3 regions of the Thioalkalivibrio sp. AKL8 genome follow, and region 1 is predicted to be linked to each of the others. Evidence: predicted binding sites of a transcription regulator. Region 1 holds the regulator's gene; each other region holds the start of a gene.

The links. Region 1 encodes sigma-54, which starts transcription at its own class of promoters, with help from an activator protein. Its sites were predicted from a motif close to TGGCANGNTNCNTGCTT; they were not measured.
Region 2: G335_RS0102135 (DUF4168 domain-containing protein) is a predicted target of sigma-54. The motif match lies at 2,915-2,931, and genes of this name have one in related genera.
Region 3: G335_RS0102060 (pilin) is a predicted target of sigma-54. The motif match lies at 3,026-3,042, and genes of this name have one in related genera.

What each region holds. Positions count from the first base shown of each region.
Region 1 is NZ_AQYF01000007.1:81,063-87,244, forward strand. It holds gene lptC (LPS export ABC transporter periplasmic protein LptC) at 1-437, shown strand, start outside; gene lptA (lipopolysaccharide transport periplasmic protein LptA) at 418-960, shown strand; gene lptB (LPS export ABC transporter ATP-binding protein) at 957-1,727, shown strand; gene G335_RS0106090 (RNA polymerase factor sigma-54) at 1,816-3,300, shown strand; gene hpf (ribosome hibernation-promoting factor, HPF/YfiA family) at 3,317-3,655, shown strand; gene G335_RS0106100 (PTS sugar transporter subunit IIA) at 3,659-4,126, shown strand; gene hprK (HPr(Ser) kinase/phosphatase) at 4,175-5,206, shown strand; gene rapZ (RNase adapter RapZ) at 5,214-6,086, shown strand; gene G335_RS0106115 (PTS sugar transporter subunit IIA) at 6,138-6,182, shown strand, end outside.
Region 2 is NZ_AQYF01000004.1:8,545-14,726, forward strand. It holds gene G335_RS0102115 (MBL fold metallo-hydrolase) at 1-415, opposite strand, end outside; RNA gene G335_RS13690 (RtT sRNA) at 886-1,021, opposite strand; tRNA gene G335_RS0102120 (tRNA-Gln) at 1,058-1,131, opposite strand; gene rpsI (30S ribosomal protein S9) at 1,172-1,564, opposite strand; gene rplM (50S ribosomal protein L13) at 1,596-2,024, opposite strand; gene G335_RS0102135 (DUF4168 domain-containing protein) at 2,261-2,761, opposite strand; gene G335_RS0102140 (sigma-54 dependent transcriptional regulator) at 3,065-4,492, opposite strand; gene G335_RS0102145 (ATP-binding protein) at 4,489-5,964, opposite strand.
Region 3 is NZ_AQYF01000003.1:146,293-152,474, forward strand. It holds gene G335_RS0102050 (transposase) at 173-1,345, opposite strand; gene G335_RS0102055 (pilin) at 1,535-1,981, opposite strand; gene G335_RS0102060 (pilin) at 2,469-2,954, opposite strand; gene mgtE (magnesium transporter) at 3,442-4,800, opposite strand; gene mgtE (magnesium transporter) at 4,811-6,169, opposite strand.

The DNA of each region.
Region 1 (6,182 bases):
ACGACGGCGAACTGAGCCATCGTCTGCGCGGCACCCGCCTGCGCGAGTTTGGACGTGACGGCCCCCAATGGGTGGACGACCCGGACCTCGACCTGTTCGCCGAAGGCGGTATCGAATGGCGCTGGACTGCCCCCGCCGCACTGCATCAACCGGCCGCCGTGACCCTGGACCTGGTGGGCCCCACCCACGGCGTACAGCCGCCCCGCGGCGAACGCGTAGAGACCATCATCGATTCGCGGGATGTTCGCGTCGCCACCGACACCATGGTCGCCACTTCGGATGCCCTTTCCACCCTGAACCAGCCGGGCCTGTTCCAGCGCGGCACCGGTCTGCGCGTGGACTCGCGAGGGGATACCATAGAGTTGTTCCATGACGTGTACTCGCTCTACAGCGAGACGAGCGAGGAGGATCCCGCGCATGACCCCGAATCCCCATAGCCTTCGCCACCGTCCGGGCCAACCGGGTGCCCGCCTGGCGGCGCTCCTGCTGCTAGCCCTGCTGGCCACGCCCGCGCTCGCCCAGCAGGGCTCGGCGGGCCCGGCACTGCCGGTGGAGATCACTGCCGACCGCGCGGAGATGGACGAACGCCAGGGGCTGGGGACCTACACCGGCGACGTGATCGTAATCCGCGGCGACATGACCCTGGAGGCCGACAAGGTCTACGTGCGCACCCGCGATCGCCGCCCCTACGAAATGGAGGCCCACGGCGAGCCGGCACGCCTGGAATCACCCGATCCGGAAACCGGAGAGATGCGCATTGCCACCGCCCTGCGCATCGACTACCTGCTGAACGAGGACCGCATGATCCTCACCGACCAGGCCCATGTGATCACCACCAGCGAGGAGGCGCGCGGCAAGCGCATCACCTACGACCTGACGACCGACGTGATCGAGGCCGAACGCGGCGAAGGCGACAGCGAGCGCGTGCGCATCACCATCCAGCCGCGCGACGACGAATGAACGCCACCGCCCCCAGCCCATCCGCCACACCGGCACAAACCAACGACCGCCTGATCGGACGCGAGCTGACCAAGCGCTACGGCCAGCGCACGGTGCTGGACCAGGTGGACGTCGACCTCGCGCCCGGCGAGGTGGTCGGCCTGCTGGGCCCGAACGGGGCCGGCAAAACCACCTGCTTCTACAGCCTGGTCGGGCTGATCCGTCCCAATGCCGGGCGCATCACCCTGGGCGAGCGCGACATCACCCGCGCCCCCATCCACGTACGCGCGCGCGCCGGCCTCGGCTACCTGCCGCAGGAGGCCTCGATCTTTCGCCGCCTGAGCGTGTGGGACAACCTGCAGGCCGTGCTCGAGCTGCGCCCCGGGCTGGATCGCCACGAGCGCCGCCGCATTGGCGACGCCCTGATCGAGGAGTTTCAGCTCGAGACCGTGCGCCACAGCCCGGGCATCGCGCTGTCCGGTGGGGAGCGTCGCCGGGCCGAGATCGCCCGCGCCCTCGCCGGGGATCCGCAGTTCATCTGCCTGGACGAGCCCTTCGCCGGGGTGGATCCGATCTCGGTGGGCGACATCCAGGACGTGATTCGGCATCTCGCCCAGCGCGGCATCGGCGTACTGATCTCCGATCACAACGTGCGCGAGACCCTCGGCATCTGCCACAGGGCCTATATTCTGAGCGAGGGACGCCTGCTGGCCGCCGGTACACCGGACGAGCTGCTGGCCGATCCCCAGGTGCGCCGGGTCTATCTCGGCGAGAACTTCCGCCTGTGAAAGCGCCCCACATGCGGCCCGGTCGGTGCACAAACCACAAGGCAGGCTTTAAGATTCCACCAATGCCCACCCTCGCTCCGAATACGCGATGCTGAAACCCGGCCTGAATCTGCAGCTGGGTCAGACGCTGACCATGACCCCGCAACTGCAGCAGGCGATCCGCCTGTTGCAGCTGTCCACGCTCGAGCTCCAGGTGGAGATCCAGCAGGCGCTGGAGAGCAACCCCATGCTCGAACAGGTCGAGGACGAAGAGGCCGAGGCCGACACCGAGCGCCTGAACCAGGACGGCGAGCTGGTGGAAGGCGATCGCATGGAGGCCACCACCACCAGCGATGACGTGATCCCCGAGGAACTGACCACCGACAGCCGCTGGGACGACATCTACGAACCGGCCCCGACACCCAACAAGGGCGTGGATGACCGCGACCCGCTGGAAAACACCAGCGACGACGACGGCGAGGGCCTGCAGGATCACCTGCTGTGGCAGCTGCATCTGAGCCATCTGACACCGCGCGACCAGCGCATCGGGGCGGCCCTGATTGACGCCATCAGCCCCGACGGCTATCTCGAGGGTGACCTGGAAACCCTGGCCGAGACCATCAGCCGAGGCGAGGATGAAACCGTCGGCGTCGACGAGGTCGAGGCAGTGCTCCACTGGATTCAGCAGTGCGACCCGCTGGGGGTCGGCGCGCGCAACCTGCGGGAGTGCCTGGAGATCCAGCTACGCGAACTGGCCCCGGACGCCCCGGCCCGCGAGGCCGCACGGGCGATCCTGGAACACGGCATGGACAGCCTGGGCAAGCGCGACTACAAGGCCCTGCAGCGCCAGTCCGGCGTACGCGACCCGGACGAACTGGCCCGCGCACTGGATCTGATCCGCACCCTGAACCCGCGCCCCGGCGCACAGATCAGCTCCGCCACCTCGGAATACGTGGTCCCGGATGTCTACGTGCGCCACACCACCGAGGGCTGGCGCGTGGATCTAAACCCGGAGATCGCACCGCGCATCCGCATCAACGACCTCTACGCCGGCATGGTGCGCCAGGTCTCGGATGCCCGCGACAGCGCCTTTATGCGCGATCAGCTGCAGGAGGCACGCTGGTTCCTGAAGAGCCTGCACAGCCGCAACGACACCCTGCTGCGGGTCGCCGAGGCGATCGTCCACCGCCAGCAGGGCTTTCTCGAGCATGGCGACGTCGCGATGCAGCCATTGATCCTGCGCGACATTGCCGAGACCCTGGAGATGCACGAATCGACCATCTCGCGGGTTACCACGCAGAAATACATGCACACCCCGCGCGGGGTCTTCGAGTTCAAGTATTTCTTCTCCAGCCATGTCGGCACGAACGATGGCGGCGAGTGTTCCGCCACCGCCATCCGTGCCATGATTCGCGAATTGATTGGCGACGAACCCCCGAACAAGCCGCTCAGCGATGCCCGGCTCGCCCAGGTCCTGTCGGACCGGGGCATCAACGTAGCGCGCCGCACCGTGGCCAAGTACCGCGAGGCGATGCACATCCCTTCATCCAGCGAACGCCGGCAGATGGCCTCGATGCCCACCGGCAGCAAGTAACCAAGGAGTCCTGACCATGCAGATCAACCTGACCGGCCACCACGTGGACATCACCGACGCCCTGCGCGACTACGTCAACGAGAAATTCGCGAAGCTGGAGCGCCACTTCGACAAGGTCATCGACGTCCACGTCGTGCTGACCCACGAGAAGACCCGGAATCAGCACAACCAGGCCGAAGCGAATCTCCAGGTCAGCGGCAATCACATCCACGCCGAGGCCTCTCACGAGGACATGTATGCCGCAATCGACGCGCTGATCGACAAAGTCGACCGTCAGCTGATCAAGCACAAGGAAAAGGTCAAGGACCACCACCGCGCCGAAGGTGCCCAGCGCAACCGCGAGCAGGCCTCCTGATCCATGACGATTGCCGAGTTGATCACCTCCGAGCGCATTGGCCTGCAACCCGAGTGCTCCAGCCAGAAACGGGCCCTGGAGGCCCTGGCGGACCTCCTCGCCGGCGGAGGTGACGGCACGGGACCAGGAAGCAATGCGATCTTCGAGGCCCTGTCCGCACGCGAAAAACTCGGATCCACCGGTCTCGGCCATGGGGTTGCGATTCCCCATGGCCGCCTGGCCGATCTCGAGGCGCCGCGCGTGGCCGTGCTGCGCCTGGAAAAGGGCGTCGACTTCGACGCCATGGATCACGAGCCGGTCGATATCCTGATCGCACTGCTGGTCCCGGAGGCCGCCACCGGCGACCACCTCGACCTGCTGGCCCAACTCGCCCGCGGCCTGTCGCAGCCAGACACCATCGGAGCGCTGCGCCGGGCCGGGGATGCGACGGCCCTGGAACAGGAACTCGTGCGCCGCTTCAGCGAGGACTAAGCCCGTGGAACCCGCCTCCAGCCGCGATTCCGGCGCGCAGCGTCTGCCATGAACGAGGCGCTGGGAGAAGGCGGGATCGCCCGCGACATCAACGTGGAGAGCCTGATCCAGGCCATGGGAAACCGCCTGGATCTTCGCTTCGTGCACGGCGAACATGCAGCACCCGACCGCAAGCTGGTCGGCGACGACGGGGACGACCTGCCGCTGGCCGGCCATCTCAACCTGATCCGGCCCAACCGCATCCAGATCATCGGCGACTTCGAGGCCCGCTACATCTCCAGCCTCAGCGCCACCCAGTGCAACGACCTGATCCTGGAGATGGCCCGCACCGGGACCACCGCGGTGATCTTCGCCGAGGACACCTGTCCGTTCTCGGAGATGCCCGACGCCCCGCAGGAGGCGCTGCCGCTGATCCTGTGCTCCAGCACCAGCAGTCACGAGATCATCTCGCTGCTGCGCTATTTCCTGCAGCAGCGCCTGGCCCATTTCGAGGTGCGCCACGGCGTGTTCATGGAGATCCTCGGGATCGGGGTGCTGATCAGCGGCGCCTCCAGCGTCGGCAAGAGCGAGGTCGCACTGGAACTGATCTCGCGCGGGCATCGCCTGATCGCCGACGATGCCCCGGAGTTCGCGCGCATTGCGCCCGACATCGTCCGCGGCCACTGCCCGGCCCTGCTCCAGGACCTGCTCGAGGTGCGCGGTCTTGGGGTACTCAACATCCGCGCCATGTATGGCGATTCCGCGATCAAGGGCGGCAAGTACCTGCGCCTGATCATCGACCTGCGCGATCATGGCGAACCCTCGCCGGTCCCCGATGACCGGCTGAACGGGCGCCGCGGCGAGATCGATATCCTCGGCCTGCGCGTCCCCTTGATCAGCCTGCCGATCGCGCCGGGGCGCAACATCGCGGTGATGATCGAGGCGGCCGTGCGCAACCACATGCTGCACATGCAGGGCTATATCGCTGGCGACGACCTGCGCGCACGCCAGCGCCGCCAGATGAGCGGCGAGACGGAGGAGCCGCCCTACCATCGCGCGGTGCCCGCCACTACGGTCCCCAACCCGGACCCGGAGGGCTGAATCGGCCATGCGCCTGCTAATCGTCAGTGGCCTGTCCGGGTCCGGCAAGACCGTGGCCCTGCACACCCTGGAGGATGCCGGCTACTTCTGCGTCGACAACCTCCCGCTGCCGCTGCTGCCGGACCTGATCGATCAGGTCCGGCAGGGCCACTACGACACCGAGACCGACCGCCATCTGGCCGTGGGCGTGGATGTGCGCAGCGGCCTGGAGGCCCTGGAGGGGTTCTCCGATCTCCTGGCGCAACTACGGGCGGACGGGGTGCAGGTGGAGGTCCTGTTCCTGCAGGCGGCCAGCGAGGTGCTGCTGCGGCGCTACCACCTGACCCGCCGGCGCCACCCGCTGGCGCGCGACGGCGTGCCACTGGTCGAGGCCATCGACCGCGAACGCGAGTGGCTGGGCCATGTGGCCGCGGAGGCCGACCTGACGGTCGACACCTCGCGCCTGTCGATGCACGATCTGGCCCGCACCCTGCGCGACCGCATCGGCGAGCGCGGGGAACACGAACTATCCCTGCAGTTCCAGTCTTTCGGCTTCAAACACGGCGCGCCGCTGGATTCCGACTTCGTGTTCGACGTGCGCTGCTTGCCCAATCCGCACTACGAAAGCGATCTGGCCGCCCTGACCGGTCGCGACCCGCCCGTGTGCGAGTTCCTTGAGCGGCACGCGGAGGTCGCGGCCATGTTCGACAGCATCCAGGGCTTCTTGTCGCAGTGGCTGCCGCGCCTGCTGGACGATCACCGCAGCTACATAACCGTCTCCATCGGTTGTACCGGCGGGCAACACCGCTCGGTGTATCTGGTGGAGCGGCTTGCGGAGGCGTGGCAGGATCGGGAACATGTTACTGTTAGCACCCGTCACCGCGAGCTGGGGAAACAGTAACCACTGGACGCGGGACGAGGGCCTTCTGGAACCCGCAATCGGAGCAGATCCATGGGCGTTGGTCTCATTCTGATCACGCATCAAAACCTGGGCGAT
Region 2 (6,182 bases), on a different contig from region 1:
CCCATGGGGCCAGCACGCCCCGGCGCTGCTCGAGCCGCGCCACCGCACCGGCGCCTCCCAGATAGTCTCGCGCGCGCGCCTGCCCGATGATCTTGGCATCGGTGTGGTCCGCGAACGCCTGCAGGCCATAGATGTGATCCGCGTGATAATGACCAGCAATCACGTACTTGATCGGCTGGTCGGTCACCTCGCGGATCCGGCGAATCATCTCGAAGCCAAGTGGCGGCGTCCCCAGGGCGTCATATACCACCACGCCCTCGTCGGTCACGACGAACCCCGCATTCGAGGTATGCCCCTCGTTGTCGGGATCCGGAATACCGGAGATCCCGATCATGTACCAGGTGTCCAGCCCTTCGACCTCGTGGGCTGTCACATCCACGCTGACCGGCTCGTAGGGATTCTCGGGTACCGACATGGTCAATCCTCTCTTCTCTGGCATTTTGATCGATCCGACCCAGTGCGGCCGGGTTCTGCGGAATTGGACGGAAAAAGGGCGGGAGAATTCCCTGCATTTCCCGATCACTGTCGAGGGATTGTAGCGGAGTCGGGAGCGGGGTTGACGGGATGCCGGGGTCCGGGCGTTTGTGGCTACCGGGGACCGGTCGCCAAGGTCGGCGGTGGCTGGCCATTTAAAGGCAGGGAGACCGGAAGCAGGGTCGGCGTCCACAAATCAGCGGGGCGGTGCCGAAACGTTCTGGCCCGAATCGTTGCCATGGCTGGAGGACCAGGATGATTCGGCGGCTGCGCCGCCTCACCCCTTCGGGGCTGCACACGCTGCGCGCGCGCAGTGGTTCGCCGCGCTTCGCCGAACCTTCCAGGTTCGAACCCTGGACACGCTCAAACAAACATAGAGAAGGGCCCCACGAGGGGGCCCTTCTCTATGTTTGGCTGGGGGACCAGGATTACTCGGCGCTATGCGCCTCGCCCTTCGGGCCAGCGCCGCATACGGCGCTGTTCGGCTCGGCTACGCCTCACCGTCGAACCTTGCAGGTTCTCATCCTGAAATCTTCCAGCCATTCATGAAAAAAGGCCCCACAAGGGGGCCTTCTTCCATGAATGGCTGGGGGACCAGGATTCGAACCTGGGTTGGCGGAGTCAGAGTCCGCAGTCCTACCGCTAGACGATCCCCCAGTAAACCGGGTCGGGTGCAGCCCGAAACTCGACGCGAATTTTAGCGCTTCGAGTACTGGGTTGCACGACGGGCCTTGCGCAGGCCGATCTTCTTGCGCTCCACCTCGCGGGCATCGCGGGTCAGGTGACCACCACGACGCAGCGACGGGCGCATGTCTTCGTTGTACTGCACCAGGGCGCGGGCAATGCCCAGACGGATCGCGCCGGCCTGGCCGTTGCCGCCACCGCCTTCAACGGTCGCGATCACGTCGAAGTTGCCGGTCGACTCGGTCGCCTCCAGCGGCTGGCGTACCACCATGCGCGAGGTCTTGCGGCCGAAGAAGTCGTCCAGCGGCTTCTCGTTAACCGTGATGTTGCCCGTGCCGGGACGCAGGAAGACGCGCGCCGAGGCGGTCTTGCGGCGGCCGGTGCCGTAATACTGATTGATAGCCATTCGGATCGATTCCCTTGCTGATTCTGGCGGCTCAGACTTCGAGCGGCTGCGGCTGCTGGGCCGTGTGCCGGTGTTCGGTACCGGCGTAGACCTTGAGCTTCTTGAACATGGCCCGGCCAAGCGGGTTGCGCGGCAGCATGCCCTTGACGGCAAGCTCCAGCACCTTCTCCGGATGACGCTCGATCATCTGGGTGAAGTTGGCTTCCTTGATGCCACCCGGGTAACCGGAATGGTGGAAGTACTTCTTGTCCATGGCCTTGTTGCCGGAGACGCGGATCTTCTCCGCGTTGATCACGACGATGTAGTCGCCGGTATCGACATGCGGCGTGTACACGGGCTTGTGCTTCCCGCGCAGGCGATGTGCGATTTCCGTGGCGAGTCGACCGAGGGTCTTGCCGTCGGCGTCGACGAGAAACCAGTCGCGTTCGACTTCGGCCGGCTTGGCGCTAATGGTACTCATGATGTTCGATGCTCCGAGGTCGGGGCGATTCAGAAAGCGCGCAAGAATAACGCTTCCCTCCGCCCAATTCAAGCTACAGGGACAATTCCCGAGACGCGAAGGCGTCCGCCCTCGGGGGAATCACGGATCAATGTGCAGAACATTCGCGTGCATGCCCCGGACACAAACAAGGGGCCGCCCCGAAGGCCGGCCCCTGCAACCCCCCGGGCGCAATGCCCGGGGGGTTGCGCTGCCCGTTACAGCTGGGCTTCAGCGCGCTCCTGGACTTCCTGCATCAACTCGGGGTCGTTCTGCAGGGCCATGGCCACTTCGTTGTATTCCTCGACGCTCATGCCCGAGTCTTCAACCGCGTTGACCATTTCGTCCTGTGCTTCCTGCTGCATGGACTGGGCCTCGGTTTCGTCCTCGGCACTCTGCAGGCGGTCGGCGAAGTCTTCGCGCACTTCCTGCACCGCAACGAAGGCGGTTACGAAAGTGTCGATGTCTTCTTCGCTCAGATCCACCTCGGGGGCTTCCTGCATCGGGGCGCCACCCTGGGCACCACCCTGAGGTGGCTGGCCGCCCTGAGCACCGCCACCGGCACCGCCTTCCTGAGCCGGCGGCTGGCCGCCCTGGGCACCGCCCATGTCACCCCCACCGGCGCCACCTTCGGCACCGCCGTACTGGGCGGAGGCGGCTCCACCCACGGCAAACAGGGAGGTCAGGGCCATCGCGAGCATCGTCTTGCGCATATTCATCATGTTGCTCCTTTTCCTTTGGATCGTTCGGATCTCGGGGCGAAGCCGGCTACGACTCAAGGTCGATCATCAGCACGCCCGATTTCGTTGCAACCGTGTGAGGAGGAATGGTCCGTCACTGCGGTTCCGATTCCTCGATTGCTGCCCGAGGAGGAGCAGGCATCGTGCCAAGATTGGAAAAAGACAAACAAAACACTTTTAAACAGCGACTTATGCTCTCATCACCCCAAAAGGGCCGGGGAACGCGCCAACGGTAAACCGGGTCAGAATGATACATGGGTCAGGTCGACCCGGGTCAGGATGTCACGATGGGTCGGATTCCCCGAGTTTGCGGTACAGCGTCTTGCGGCCGATGCCGAGGATCCGCGCAGCGCGTTGCTTGTTGCCGTCCACATGCTCCAGCACCCTGCGAATGTAGTCGCGCTCGCGCTCCTCCAGGGTCGGCCACTGGCCGTCGTCGCCCATCCCCGGGACCGGCGTCGCCCCCTCCGCCCGGTCGCCCGTCGTTCCGCCGGGATCCTCGGCGGGCGCCTCGAATACGCGCTCCGGCAGATCACGGGTCTCGATGACCTCGCCGGCCGCCAGGGTGGCGGCACGCTCCATCAGACTCGCGAGTTCGCGGACGTTCCCCGGGAACGGATACCGCACCAGCGCACGCAGGGCCTCCGGGCTCAGGCGACGCTCGGGCAGGTCGCGGGCCAGGGCCTGCTGACGCAGGAACTGCAGGGCCAGGCGTTCGATGTCATCGCCACGCTCGCGCAGCGGCGGGATCTCGATACGAAAGGTCTCCAGGCGATAGTAGAGATCCTCACGGAAACGACCGTCGGCAATATGTGCCTGCAGATCCTGATGCGTGGCCGCCACGATACGCACATCGGTCGCGATCTCCTCGTTGGCGCCCACCGGACGCACGCGACCATCCTGCAGAAGACGCAACAGCTTGCTCTGCATGGCCACCGGCATCTCGGCAATCTCGTCCAGGAACAGGGTGCCGCCGTCGGCCTCGGTAAACAGGCCGCGCCGAGCCCCCTTGGCCCCGCTGAACGCACCGGCCACGTGCCCCAGCAACTCCGACTCCAGCAGGGCCTCGGGGATGCCCGCGCAGTTAATCGCCACGAACGGACCACCGGCCCGCTCGCTTTCCGCATGGAGCGCGCGCGCCACCAGTTCCTTGCCGGTCCCGGACTCGCCGGTGATCAGGACACTGCCGTCGGCGGCCGCGATCCGCCGAATCAGGTCGAACAACTGCAGCATGGCCGGACTGCGGCCCTGCATGCCGTGAAAGCCATCGGCCTGCGCAAGGACCTCACGAAAGCGACGCACCTCGTCCTTCAAACGCCGCGCCTCGGTCACCCGGTCGGCGGCCAGACGCAGGTGATCCAGATCCACCGGCTTGGTCAGGAAGTCATCCGCCCCCGCCTTCAGCGCGGCCACCGCCTGGTCGATGGTCCCAAAGCCCGTGAGCATGATGAACCCGGGTGCCGGCACCCGGGCGCGGGCCTCCTGGAGCACCTGGAAGCCATCCGCGCCGGGCAGGCGCAGGTCGCTCACCACCAGACTGAAGGCCTGCTGCGCAAGCACCCGCGCGGCATCCTCGGCACTGGCAACCGCCGTAACCGCGTAGCCGGCCTCGGTCAGCTCCTCGGTCAGCAGTTCGCGATGCCCGCGATCGTCCTCCACGACCAGGACCGACTCCGGGGGCGTTGCGGGGACTTGTGCCTTGCTGCTCATCGAAGCGAATCCTCCTGGGCGCCAGCTGACACCGGCAGATGCACGACAAAACGGGTCTCCCCCGCGACACTGCGATCCAGCATCACCGTACCCCCGTGGTCCTCCAGCGCCACCTGCGCCACCGCCAGCCCGAGCCCGGTCCCCTCGCCGGTGGGCTTGGTGGTAAAGAAGGGCTCGAACAGGCGTTCGGCCTGCTCATCGTCTATCCCTCGCCCGGCCGTGGGGCCGTCGTCCGCCACCACCAGCTCGACCCGGTCGGACGAGGCATACCAGCGGACCCGGACCTCGCGGGCGGCGACCTGCGCGGCATTCTCCAGCAGATTCTCCAGGGCCTGGCCCAAGCGCAGGCGGTCCGCGGCGATGGTCAACTCGGGGCCTTCGAGCCGGAATTCCACCCCGCCGGAGGCATGCCGCTCGCGCACACGCCCGACCAGATCTCCAACCAGCTGCGCGAGACCCAGCGAGCGTTCCTGCAACGGATTGCGCCGGGCAAAGTCCAGCAGCTGGCGCACGATGGTCTCCACCCGCTCCAGCTCGGCCTTCAGCGCCTCCATCTCGGTGCGCGCCGGATCCGCCTCCGGCAGGTGCCGGATGGCGCGCTGCACGCGACCGGCGATAATCCCGAGCGGCGTCCCCAGTTCGTGTGCCACGCCGGCCGCCAGCTGGCCGATCGCCGCCAGCTTCTCCGAGTGCCGCAGCTTCTCCTCCAGCCGTCCCTGCTCAAGGCGTTGCGCCTCCAGTTCGGCCTCCGAGGCCTCGCGACGCTCCATCATGCGGTTCATCGAGACTGCCAGGCCGCGCAGCTCCGCCGGTCCCTGTTCCGGCGCCCGCAATCCACGCTGACCCCCGCCAATCGCGCGCATCGCGGCCATCAACCGAGACACATGCCGCCCCACCGCCCGGTGGTACCCGAACAGCACCACCAGCAGAAACAGCCCGCTAATCCCCAGCATCAGCAACCCACCCTGCCACTGGAGCTGCGCGACGAAGGCCCGGAACGGTGTGACGTCGCGCGTCACCTGCAACAGCCCCACGATGCGACCGGCCGGATCGGACAACGGAAGAAAGAACGAAAAGGTCTCGCGCCCCTGATGTTCGCCGAAAGCCCCGAGGCTCCCGGTTTCGCTGATGACCTGCGCCTCGCCACGGCGCTGCAGGGTCGGACTGGGCGGGCCACTGGCCGCCACCATCCGGCCGTCGGCATCGTAGACATAGACCCCGAACACCTCCTCGATCTGGAACAGGGAGTCCAGCGACTGCTGCACACCGGCCGCGTCGTCCTGCAGCATCGCACCGGCCACAGGCAGGCGGATCGAGCGCGCCACCAGCTCGATGTCCTCCTGCATCCGGTTTTCCATCTGGGTCTGAAATTCGTGCAGACCCAGCGCCACCACCGCGGCCATCAACAGCAGCAGGGGCAGCAGCACGAACGACAACACCGCGGTGCGCAGACTGTTCAGGCGTCGGGTCATAAAGGGCGATTCGCAGCGTCGTCGAAGGCCACCATGGTAGACACGGCGGCCGGCATGACGCGAATTGCAGGCAAAAAAAAGCGCGGGTCGAGGCCCGCGCCAAGAAAACCACCAAAGGAGGATGGAGGAGTCCACCAACCGCTGACAGGGGGGACAGCGATTAGCGTATGCAAATCTTCTAATATGGCGATATTCTTGTCAAGCGGTGAATGCGCAGG
Region 3 (6,182 bases), on a different contig from region 1:
TGAGGGAGTTCCGAAGCGTCGAGCTGGCCTTGCTAGTGGTGCGCGCCCGGAGAAGGTGGCGAGCCGAGCCCGGACGGAGCGATATTTGTACCAGGCTCAGGGAGTGCTGGGTGGCGGATTTTTCGTGTGCCGGAAGCCCGTGATCAGGATGCGAATTTGCCGCTGAACCGCGTCACGGGCTTGGCACCAATGCGGCGGAATCGTGAGGGAAGAGCTGCCGGGCGGCCGCCATGCCTCGCAGATAGCGCGTTTGGCGGGTATCGCACCGGGCCGTGAGATGGGTCGGTGTTCCGATGGCGCTGCCGAATTGCTGCAACATGCGGCTAGCCGCACGGATGAACTGATTGGGATCAATGCCCAGACGCGCCAGCAGGGGCGGGGTGCCATCGTGGATGAAGCCGCGCTTGTCCTCGCGGATGACGCGCCCCGTTGCCTCCACGAGATCCAGATAGTCCTCGAAGCCGAAGGGCACGGCGCACTCGGCGCGGCCAGTGGCGTCGAATGGAAGTAGCGGGGCGCTGACCAGTTGGTCCAGGACCGTCTCCGGCTGCAAGGATTCTGTTTGGTGCGGAACGGAGCGTGACCGGTTCCCACGTGTGTCGGATCTCGTAGCGTTGGTGTGTCCCGGCGCCGTGCTGTCGCCTGGAACCGCGGGATCGGCGGCGGCGCGTTCGGCTACCGTTGTTCCATCCCCGGACGTCGCGCGCAGCACGGCAAGCCGTTCCGCGACCGAGGTGTACTCGGAGGCCTCCGGCGTGGGGGCCATCCCGGCCCGGATCGGGTTCAGGTCCACGTACGCCATGGCCGTCAGAACCGCTTGCTCGTCGAGCAGGGCCTGGCTCTTGAAGCGTCCCTCCCAGAACCGTCCCGTCACGCCGTCCTCGGCGTTCGCCTGACGGGCGATCGACTCGTTCAGCACGCGCATGAACCACGACAGGTCAGCGAGTCGGGAGCGGTACGTCTCCACCCAGGCATCCACGACCTTCATCTCGGCCGCACCGAGCCCCTGTGGATCGGCCAGATACCGCTGCACCATAACCGGCCCCGAGAAGAGCTGCGTCCAGCGACGCAAGATCTCGGCGCGCTCCAGGGGCTCGACGCGCGCCTCGTCCACCCGCACAACGATATGGAAGTGGTTGCTCATGACCGCATAGGCCGCGATATCGACGGCGAACACCGACGCAAGCTGTTTCAGACGATCGGCGATCCAGCCGCGGCGATGCTCAAAGGATCGTCCGGAGTGGGTATCGTGCCCGCAGAGAAACGCGCGGCGGACGCAGCGGGAAACGACGTGGTACCAGGGCGTGTCGTCCAGAGAGACGAGGGTCGAGCGGGGCTGGGTCATGATGAACTCCTTCCGTGGAGTAGGTCTTGCAGCAACGCAGATTCGTTACGTTCCTGTCGTTAGGATAGTGAATGCCTTGGAGTTTTTCAGGGCGTAGCGAAACCGCGTTCCGGGGTTCCGCTAGAGCGGGGTGAGCAGGGTGGGTGTCCCCGAGGTTCTCCCGGAGGATCTCCAGAGGGATTTTCGCCGTTACTGTTGGCGGCAGCCGCCGGGGAGGTGCGCCGTATTCATCCCGTCGGCCACGCTACAGGTCCAGCCGCTGATGCGGGAGGCTTGGTCGACGGTGCCATCCAGTGTGGGCGTCAGGATCATGGAGCCGCCAAGTGCAGAGGAATCCTCGTCCCAAGTGATGGTGATCGCGCCGTCTTCGCCGGGTTCCACATTTGCGGTTATGGCCTGAATGTAGCGGGAGTTGAAGTCGTACAGGCTCACGTCCACTGTCGTCCCGGTGCCTGTGGTTACCTGTTCCGCCATGTCGGTTCGAAGGCCCGCGGTGATGGTGAGGCCCTCGGAGGCCTGAGCACGTGCCGTGTAGTCCTGGTAGGCCGGCAGCGCGATGGCGGCGAGGGTGCTGATGATCGCGACGACGATCATCAGTTCGATCAGTGTGAAGCCGCTGTTTGTGTTCTTGCCCATGTTCCTTCCTTCTGGTTGAAGAAGTCGTCTGTTGTGAGACTTGTGTCACAAAAAATAAAGCAATAAGTGGGCCATTCGGAAGAAACGGACAGGGAACGGAGTTTACTCAACCGTAAGTAAATTGGATGTCCGGAGCCATCGCAGCCACCGTGGTGTCTTGGCGGACCACGGGCGTCCTGGAGGATTTTTGTCAGGCAATGTCAACAAAGTGGGTGTCCCAGACGATTACAAACGAAAAAGCCCCGGCATGATGGCCGGGGCTCCAGTACTGGGTGTCCTTACCCTACGTCGACCACGGGCGTCCTGGAGGATTTTTGTCAGGCAAGAAAAGTTGGCTGTCCTAGAGTGTTCAATGGGTGCTTGAGGATTGGTTCAACGTACGAATGCCCCCCCCCCCCCCGGTATCCTTCGATGAACCACAAAAAAGCCCCGGCCGGAGCCGGGGCTTGATTATGACGGCGGGACCGTCAGGGGCAGAAGGCGATTACTACCGGCAGCCGCCCGGCAGGTGATTGTCGGCCATGGTGCCGTCGGCGACGCAATTCCAACCGTTGACGCCGATTGCATCACTGATGTCGGTACCGCCATCACGAAAGGCCAGGCGAGGTTCAAGAACCATTGCACCATCCAAGGCAGCCACGGTGTCGTCCCAGTTGATGGTGATGTTGCCGGTACCCGAGATCGCCCCGCTGGTTTCATCTACGACGATGTCAACGTCGACGGTGTCGATATACCGGGCGGTGGAAAAGTCGTAGTTGGTGACGTCGAAGTTGCCAACTCCGCCGGTAGTAACGGCCTCGGCGATGTCAGTGCGCATGCCCGCTGTGGCGGAGAGGCCTTCGGCTGCCTGCGCCCGAGCCGTATAATCCTGATAAGCCGGCAACGCAATCGCCGCCAGAATGCCGATAATCGCCACAACGATCATCAGTTCGATCAGCGTGAAGCCCTTCTGGACGCTCTTCACTTTTTGCATGGTGTTTCTCCCTTGATGTCATAAAAGCTGGGCCTTCGGCCCGGCCACCCCGTGGGCAGCTGTCTGAGTAGATGCATTGGGCGTGCCAAGAGTGCGGAAATGCGTGAAAACGGCGCCCGGGCGCGGTGTGGTCTGTGGCATGGGTCACGCACGCGCGCCTCCCGGGTGTGTCACGTGACAAAAATGGTCATGTGAAGTGACGCACGTTGTCACTCTGGGGGCTGGGGTGCCTCTGGTTGTCATGGCCGGGGGTCTTGATCTTGGGGGTTCGAACGGTGGAGATCCCGGCTCTTCGCTGCGCTCCGGCCGGGATGACGGGGGGCTGGTGCTGTGGTCGGGATGACCAGGGGTCGTGACTGGGGCCGGGATGATGAGGTCTGTCGGCCGGGTGATGTGGGGGCAAGGTTCGCGGCGTTTTCCGGATTCGGCTTTGGCAGGGGCTTCGCGGGCAAGCCCGCTCCTACAGGGAGGACGGGGGTTGGGGGAGCTAGAGGCCGAGGATGGCGACGGCGGTGGCGAAGTAGATGGTGATGCCGACGACGTCGACGACGGAGGTGATCAGCGGGGCGCTGGCGACGGCGGGGTCGACGCCCAGGCGGGTGAGGGTGAACGGCAGCAGCAGGCCGAACAGGGAGCCGAACAGGACGACCAAGAACATGCCGAGCGCGATGGCGTTGGCGACCTCGAGGCTGCCCAGCCAGTTGCCGGAGAGCCAGATGGCGCCGGCCAGGGTAGCGCCGAGGGCAGAGGCGACCAGGATCTCCTTGCCGCCCAGGCGCCACCAGTCCTGGGGCTTGATGTCGTTGGTGGCGAGCGAGCGCACGACCAGGGTGGAGGCCTGGGCGCCGGCGTTGCCGCCGGAGGCGATGACCATCGGCAGGAAGAAGATCAGCGCGACCACGGTCTCGATGGCCGCCTCGAAGTGGGCGATGGCCAGGCCGGAGAGGATGTTCACGGCGACCAGGATGACCAGCCAGCCGATGCGTTTGCGGTAGAGCAGTTGCATGCTGGCATCGCGCAGGGAGAGCACGACGTCGCCCACCGCGGCCATGCGGTGGAAGTCCTCGGTGGTCTCGGCGCGCAGCACGTCCATCACGTCGTCGACGGTGATGATGCCGAGCAGGTGGCCGTTGTCGTCGACCACCGGGAGGACGTCCAGATCGTAGTGGCTGATGCGGTGGGCGGCCTCTTCGCGGTCTTCCTCCGCACTGATGCTGACGACATCGGTGTTCATGCGCTCGCGCACGCTGGTGGTGGGGCGCGACAGCAGCAGCCCCTTCAGGCGCACCCAGCCGAGCAGTTCGCCGGTGGGCGTGACCACGAAGATGGTGTTGATGGTCTCGGCCAGGTCGCTCTGTTCGCGCAGGTGGTCCATGGCCTCGGCCACCGACCAGTCCGGCTGGACCGTGGCGAACTCGGGCGTCATCAGGCGCCCGGCGCTCTCCTCCGGGTAGCCGAGCAGGGTCTCCAGGGCCTCCTGGTCTTCGTCCGGCAGGGTCTCCAGCAGGGATTCGGCCTGTTCGTCCTCCAGCCCGTCGATCACCGAGACCGCGTCGTCGTAGGACAGGGCCGCGACCAGGCGGCTGGCGTGCTCGTCGTCCAGCGCCTGAAACACGCGGGACTGATGATCCGATTCCAGATGGGCGTAGATATCCGCGGTGCACTCGACATCCAGGCGCTGGAAGAAGGCCTCCATCTGTTGGGCCGGCAGGGCCTCCAGGGCGTCGGAGAGATCCGGCGCCGCGTGCTCGGCGCACAGGCTCTGCAGGGCCTCCGCGGTGGGCGCGGTCAGCGCGGTCTGCAGGGCCTGCGGCAGGGTGTCGAGATCCGGTTCCGTGGGGCTCATCCGGGAGGTCCTATGGGATTGCCAGGCCGAGCAGGGCCGTGGCCAGCGTGAAGTAGATGAGGATACCGCCGATGTCGGCGAGCGAGGTGACCAGCGGTACGCTGGCGGTCGCCGGATCGAGGCGGAACTTGTTCAGGACCACCGGCAGCAGCATGCCGAGGATGCTGGCCACGGTAACGATGATGGTCATCGACAGCGCGACCAGCAGCGCGATCTCCGGCCCGCCGCGCCACAGCCCGACCAGCGACACCGCCACACCCATGCTGAGCCCGAGGGTCAGGGACACGCCCATCTCCTTCGCCCACAGCCGGAGCCAGTCGCGCGCGGTGACCTCGCCGGTGGCCATGGCGCGCACCATCAGCGTGGAGCTCTGCGCGCCCGCGTTACCGCCGGAGGCGATCAGCAGCGGCAGGAAGAACACCAGCACCACCACCGCCTCGATGATGTCCTCGTACTGGGAGATCATCAGCGCGCCGATGGTGTTGAAGGCGACCAGGCCGAGCAGCCAGCCGATGCGCTTGCGATAGAGCAGGAACGGGCTGGCCTCCTGCGGGGACAGCGGCAGGGTGCCCACCGAGCCCAGCTTGTGGAAGTCCTCGGTGGACTCGGCCTCGATCAGGTCCATCACGTCGTCGACCGTGACCACGCCCAGCAGCTCGCCGATCTCGCCGACCACCGGCAGGCTCTCCAGGTCGTAGTGCTGGATCCGGCGGGCGGCCTCGACCGCGTGTTCGGAGACCGCGATGGTGATCGGGTCGGCTTCGCCCAGCAGTTCGCGCACCGGGCTTTCGGCGCTGGCGCGCAGGAAGTGGCGGATGGGTATGGCGGCCAGCAGTACGCGGTCCTGATCGACCACGAAGATCACGTTGTTGGAGTGCTCGTCCGCGTTGCGGCGGATGAAGGCCAGGGCGCGCTTGAGCGTCCAGTCCGGGTCGACCGCGACGACATCCGGCGACATCACGCGACCGACCGAGTCCTCCGGGTAGTTGAGCTGCTTGAGCGCGCGGCGGATCGCGCGAAACGGCAGCAGGCGCAGGTAGCCGCGCAGGGTGTCCGGGTCCAGGGTCTGCAGCAGGGCGGTGAGGTCGTCCGCCTCCATCTCGGAGAGGATGAAGCGGGCGTCCTCGCGCGGCGAGGCCTCCAGCAGGCGGATCTGGTGCCCGGTGTCGAGGTAGGCAAAGACGTCCGCCTTGCGCCCGGGGGGCAGCAGGTTGAAGACGGCGATGAGGTCTTCCTCGCCCAGCTCCATCAGCGCGTGGGCGATGTCCTGCACGCGCATGTAGTCGAGCAGTTCGTGGAGCCCGTCGCGGTCGTCCAGACGCAACAGCTCCTTCAGCTCGATGATGGACTGCTCGAGGTGAAGCTCCATGCCCTTCTCCCGG